Linked DNA regions of Prochlorococcus marinus str. MIT 9312. The main gene of each other region encodes a partner of the protein of the gene in region 2 in a complex. Links are inferred from orthologs where the notes say so. Each region holds a gene or a part of one and is shown on either strand. Other genes may lie near its edges. The genes, in order: cdaA and PMT9312_RS01225.

Region 1 (3,241 bases), 780 kb from region 2 along the record:
AGTATCTAGTCTATCTTGATAAGTTCTAGTAGTAATAATATTTTTATAATGCTCAGGACTAGTATCAAGATTGTGGTTATAAGCGGTCAAACCTGCATCAGCCAGCCTGGAAGCTTGTTCTTCTGTAAGCATCCCAGCAGTAACGCATGCTTCCATCCCTAAATCTCTTACACCGCTAACCATCTCTAACATTGCATTAAAAGATTTCCCATCTCTAATTTCTCTCCACGCCCAACCCATACAAAATCTATCTGCGCCCTCATTTTTTGCTATTTTAGCTCTTGCCATAACCTCCTCAACTTGAAATTGTGGATGACTTTTGATTTCGCTAGCACTATAAATTGATTGGCTACAGTACGAACAATTTTCCTCACATCCACCAGTTTTTACGCTGAACAAAGATGCTAATTGAATGTTGTATTTGTTAAATTTCCTGTGAACAGTTTGTGATTCCCACATTAAATCAATAAGAGGCATATCAAGTATTTCCAATATCTCCTCTTTATTCCAATCGAACCTAATTTCTTTTAATAACTGATTATTCGAATTAGGCATTTTTTATTAGATAGAATATTGAGAATCTTCAAAAGATTCATTTGGTAATGATTCTATACCGCCGAAACGTCTATTTCTTGATTGGTAATCAATTATTGCTTTAAGAAATTCATGCTCATTGAACTCTGGCCAAAGTACGTCAGATATATAAATTTCTGAATATGCTAATTGCCATAAAAGAAAATTACTGATCCTTTTTTCGCCACTAGTTCTTATTAGTAATTCTGGATCCTTTATCCCTCCAGTTAATAGTTCTGAATTAAATAATTCTTCATTAATTTCACTTGGTTTTATTTCCCCAGAAGAAGATTTTAATGCTAGTTCTTTTGCAACTTTTACGATTTCTTGTCTACCGCCGTAATTAACACAAACATTGAATAAAAATTTATTGTTGTTTTTAGTAAGTGATTCTGAACTAGAGATTATTTCTTTTAAATTTTTTGGGAAAGGAGTTAAATCTCCAATAAATTTTATTTTTGTTGATTCTTCATGTATCTCTTTAATTTCGTTTTTTAAAACTTCGCTAAATAGATTTATAAGAAAATTAACTTCTTTTGTTGGTCTTGTCCAATTCTCAGTTGAAAAAGCATAAACAGTAATTACCTTACAACCTAAATTTTTGGCAGCTTTGAGGATTTTTTTTAATACACTAACGCCCTGTTTATGTCCAAATGATCGGGGTAAACCTTTTCTAGTCGCCCATCTCCCATTGCCGTCCATAATTATTGCTACATGTTTTGGCACTTTTTGCTTATCTATTTTAATGGATAAGTCATTATTTTTATTGTCTATTATTTTCTCTAAACTCATTAGTTAATCCTTTTTGGCGGTAATGATTTCTGATTTATTGGACTCTTCTTCATTGATATCACTAATAATATCACTTGGATTTGTCTTTTGGGACAAAGCATTTTTACTTAAAGATGTTTTATTTATTCCTATTGAGTTTTGATTCCCTATTAAATTTACAAGAAGTTCTTGTAATCTACTACTGGTAATTGGTCTTTCAAGTTTCCCTTGGTTTGCTAATGATAATGTACCTGTTTCTTCAGAAACAACAATGCAAATACACCTGTCAAATCTTTCTGTAATTCCCAATGCAGCTAAATGTCTTGTGCCGTATCTGCTGATTCCTTGTCTTGAGAGCGGAAGTATTACACCAGCAGATATTATTTTGTTACCTTTCACAAGAACTGCTCCATCGTGTAAAGGCGTATCTGTTGCAAAAAGATTTATTAAAAGGTCAGTTGATAATTGTGCCTGAATATTTGTACCTGAATATAAAAAATCTTCAGGCCTTAAATCACTCCCCAAATCCACAACGATTAAAGCACCTCTCCTATTCTGAGAAAGTTTACCTGCAGTATCAACTAACTGAGTAATAGTAGTGGATGTTGCCCTAAATTCCTTTGTTGGATTTCCTAGTAATACAGCTAACCTGCCAGTGCCTAATAATTCCATTAATCTTCTTAGCTCTCCTTGCCAAAGAATTGCTAAAGAGAGAGAGCAAGCTAGAACTACAGCATCAATTAATTTTGATGTTAATGGAAGATATGCATATCTTTGAATAAACCATGCGGATGAGACTAAAAATAAATATCCCCTTAAAAGCCATAATGTCCGCTGTTCTTTTACTCTAGAAAATAATAAAAGTCCGAAACCGACAGCGAATAAAACATCTAATAAAAGCTTTAAATTTATAATCCCCCAGAAATTCACATTAAAAACAAATTTAATTTAAATGTACCTAATTTTGTTTGAGAAAGCGATCAGGCAAGACATCATATTTTAAAAGATCAAATGGACTTTCTCTTTTTTGAATGATTTCTGCTTCACCATTACAAACTAAGAGAGCGGCAGGTCTTGGAATTCTGTTGTAGTTAGAACTCATTGAATTATTGTATGCACCAGTACCAAAAACACATATAAGATCTCCTGTTTTGCAATCTGCTAGTTCTATTTCCTTAAACAATACATCTCCTGATTCGCAGTGCTTGCCAGCAATAGTATATTTATTTTTGGAATTAATATTAAAGGGATTACTTACCAAACATGCAGAATAATTCGATTGATATGTTATTGGTCTTGGATTGTCACTCATGCCACCATCAACTGACAAATACGTTCTGATCCCGGGGATTTCTTTAAAGGCACCTATTTTGTAAATTGTTATTCCTGCTGTAGATACGATAGATCTTCCAGGCTCACACATCAATGTAGGTAAATCTAAATTGTGTTTTTTACAAGCTTTAACAACGGATGTGGAAATTGTTTTTACCCATTCATCAATTGAAGGAGGATCGTCATTCTCTGTATATTTAATACCTAAACCTCCACCTAGATTCAATTTTTGAATATTATGGCCAAATTTTTTGGCATCTAAAATAACATTTACCATTATTTCTCCCAGATCCTTGTGTGGGTCTAATTCAAAAATCTGGGAACCAATATGAGCATGTAATCCTTTTAATTTTAAATGTTTTGTATTATTGATTCTGTCAAATAAAATATTTAAATATTCAATTCCGAAACCAAATTTGCTATCAAATGATCCCGTTCTTATGTATTCATGTGTATGGCATTCTATTCCGGGAGTAAAGCGAATCATTATTTCTAAATCACGATTAAATGAATTTGAAATGCCCTCTAATCTTTCTAAGTCATAATCATTATCTACAATTACTTG
Region 2 (3,200 bases):
GAATAGCCAAAGAATGTGCGAGATTTGTTTTACCATTATCAACTCCAACAAGAATCTATATGTCTGGATCATGCAGATCATGGATACATTACATTAACTTAAGATCAGCTCATGGCACTCAAGAAGAGCACAAGTCTATTGCCCAAAATTGTAAGTCTATTTTTAAAGACAGTTTTCCGATTGTATCAAAATCTTTAGATTGGTAAGAATTATCTATCCATGACTACGAGGATTACCCTGATAATTTTTCTTTTGTTTGATTACTGAAAATTCAGCACTATGAATTTCTTCATGAGATTTTGTCTCTCCCTTTAAAGAAGCTAAAGATTCTCTTATTGTTATTTCTTCTTGTTTACCTATAAAAGTAGATTTTAAATTACCTTCTCTATCAAAAAGATTAACTTGAGGAATTCCATTGACTTCAAATTTTCGGATGTAATTTTCCCATTTTTGATTATCAACATTTAGAAAAACAAAGTTGATATCTTTTTCGTATTCATCTTTTAAAGCAGATACTTTTGGAGCCATTTCTTTACAAACTTCGCACCACTCTGCATAAAATTCAAGAAAAGTAGGTTTCTTGTTTTTAAAAGCTATTTCCGGCTCAACAGATAATTCTCCAAAACTCTTGAGAAGGTAAGTTGATTGAAAAAAGAGATTTCTAAACAAAACCAAAGAAACAATAACAAAAACAATAAGCAGAACAACTATTAAATTTAAATTTGCGTTTAACTGTGGCTCTCTACTATCAGATTGCATTATAAATACTTACTAACTAAAAACATTTTAAATAAGTTAAACAAATAAAGAGAATTTAAATCTGTCACCTTTTAATCAACTGATAAGATAAGAACAGAATAATAATTAAAATATCTTTGATTCCTGAAATCTAATTATGCAATCAATCTTTGGAACTGATGGAATAAGAGGAAGATTCAATGAAGAGATAACTTATTCTCTAGCCTATAAAGTTGGTTATGCTCTAGGTTCGAATTTAGAAAATAATAATCCAATATTAATTGGAAGAGATACAAGAATTAGTGGAGATATTCTGCTTCATGCGATAACAAAAGGTATAAATGCAAGTGGCAAAAAATTTATAAATCTTGGAATCTGCCCTACCCCAGCTATACCTTTTTTAATCAAACAAGAGCAGCTGAGTAGTGGGATAATGATTTCTGCAAGTCATAACCCTCCCGAATATAATGGCATAAAAATCTTTGATCATAATGGTCAAAAAATTACTAAAAATTTTGAAAATAAAATTCAAAAATTCATTGAAGAGTCAAATCAAAATATATCAGTTACCACAAAAGAGATCTCTTTAAAAGCAAATAAAGAGCTTATGGATATTTACATGAAAAGCCTAATCCAATCAATGGGCGGAGAAAATTTAAGCGGAATGAAAATAATATTAGACACATGCTATGGATCAGCGACAACCTGCGCAAAAAAGATTTTTCAGAGTCTTGGTGCTGATGTAAGAGTTCTAAATAACTCTAAAAATGGATTAAAAATTAATGTGAATTGTGGTTCTACTAACCTCGAACCATTAAAAAAAGCATTAAGACAGAGTCCTGCAGATATGGGATTTAGCTTTGATGGAGATTCCGATAGAGTGATTGGATTAGATTCTAAAGGGAATGTATTGGATGGAGATCATATTCTTTTTCTTTGGGGTAGAGAACTTATGGAACAAAAGATTCTCACAAATAATTTACTAATATCAACTCAAATGGCAAATTTAGGTTTTGAAGAAGCATGGAACAAAATTGGCGGACTTTTATATAGAACTGATGTAGGAGATAAATACGTTCATGACGCAATCAAGGAAAAAAGGGCAGTTTTAGGAGGTGAGCAGTCAGGTCATATACTTTCAAAAATTAACAACTTTTCTGGAGATGGAATATTAACTGCACTTCAAATTTCTAAATACTGTAAAAAGAAAAATATTACTTTAAATAATTGGCTTAAAACTAGTTTCGAACCTTTCCCTCAAAAACTAACCAACATTAATTTAAATTTTAATATTAATAAAGTAAATCAAAAGACTAGAATCTTAATTAACCAAACCACAGAAAATTTTCAGAAAATTTATTCGGATAATTGTAGAATTTATATAAGGCCTAGCGGCACTGAACCTCTAATGCGAGTGCTTGTTGAGGCCAAAAGCCATAAGAAAGTTGATTCTTTATCAAGCGAAATAGCCAACAAACTCATTTTAGAAATTAATAAAATAATGAATTAATTATGAATCATATTTTTATATAAATCCTCTCAAAAATATCAAGTTGGTTAACAATTACATACTTTTCCCTATTAGTTTTAACTTGACTTGGATTAAAACTTTCAGAAAAATTAAAATCATTTTTATCTATTTTTTTAAAATTAAAATTATTTGATATGATGCAATCCATATAATCGAATAAATCCTTTACATCAGTTTTTATAAAAATTAGCGATCCTTTTTGCAATGAATTTGAGAGAAGATTAAGAAACTCTGGCTGAATTACACGTCTTTTATAATGTCTTTTTTTAAACCATGGATCAGGAAAATTAAAAGAAATACTTTTTACGTTTTTGAAAATAAATTTACTTTGGACATCATGCAAAATGTTATTAGCATTACCAAATATAAAATATAAATTTTTAATATCTCTTTCTCGCACTTTTAATTTGGCAGTTTTAACTAATCTCTCACGGATTTCAATTCCTATATAATTCCAATTGGTATTAATTAAGGCTAAATCGAATAGAAACTCACCAGCGGCACAACCTATATCCAAATGAAGATTAGATTTAGAATCACCAAACATTTCAATCAAAGCAGGTATTCTTTCAATTTCATTGAAATTTCTACTAAGTGGATTTACATGCTGTCTCATACAATTATTAATTTATTTCTCGGCAATAATATAAAGATGCAAAATATTCACAACTATGACAATAGTAAGATAAAAAGTAACAGTTTGATGTTTAATGATTATGTATATAAAAAGAAAAAGTTTTGAACGTTTTTAATCAACTTTCTATTTGGCTATCTTTTCAACTTTCAATAATTTTCCTTATTGGTATTCCTGTTATATTATTTTTTTGGTCAATTAAAAAAAGAAATAAAGCTGTTAATAAACTTCTATCAATTTATTGGAAAATATCCCTTTTATTTTTTATAAGCCTTTTGCTCTTAATAGGTAACTATA

Evidence for each region.
Region 1: the proteins of PMT9312_RS01225 (region 2) and cdaA are in contact, whole or in part, in a crystal structure (PDB 7OJS), measured with the Bacillus subtilis proteins. The link is inferred for Prochlorococcus marinus str. MIT 9312 from one-to-one orthologs.

What each region holds. Positions count from the first base shown.
Region 1 is NC_007577.1:1,014,968-1,018,208, reverse strand. The notes cover bases 322-3,219. They hold cdaA (diadenylate cyclase CdaA), read right to left. Parts: upstream 2,275-3,219; coding sequence 1,369-2,274; downstream 322-1,368. Other genes in these bases: lysA (diaminopimelate decarboxylase), read right to left, coding at 2,303-3,219; PMT9312_RS05680 (isoprenyl transferase), read right to left, coding at 562-1,365; bioB (biotin synthase BioB), read right to left, coding at 322-555. Also shown: more of bioB, read right to left, coding at 1-321; more of lysA, read right to left, coding at 3,220-3,241. UniProt on the Bacillus subtilis protein: One of 3 paralogous diadenylate cyclases (DAC) in this bacteria, catalyzing the condensation of 2 ATP molecules into cyclic di-AMP (c-di-AMP). Upon expression in E.coli leads to c-di-AMP synthesis.
Region 2 is NC_007577.1:234,305-237,504, reverse strand. Bases 215-3,071 are described here. They hold PMT9312_RS01225 (phosphoglucosamine mutase), read left to right. Parts: upstream 215-895; coding sequence 896-2,248; downstream 2,249-3,071. Other genes in these bases: PMT9312_RS01215 (DUF3177 family protein), read left to right, coding at 3,008-3,071; trmB (tRNA (guanosine(46)-N7)-methyltransferase TrmB), read right to left, coding at 2,256-2,885; PMT9312_RS01230 (thioredoxin domain-containing protein), read right to left, coding at 215-759. Outside these bases: thyX (FAD-dependent thymidylate synthase), read left to right, coding at 1-206; more of PMT9312_RS01230, read right to left, coding at 214-214; more of PMT9312_RS01215, read left to right, coding at 3,072-3,200. UniProt on the Bacillus subtilis protein: Catalyzes the conversion of glucosamine-6-phosphate to glucosamine-1-phosphate. Glucosamine-1-phosphate is used for cell wall biosynthesis.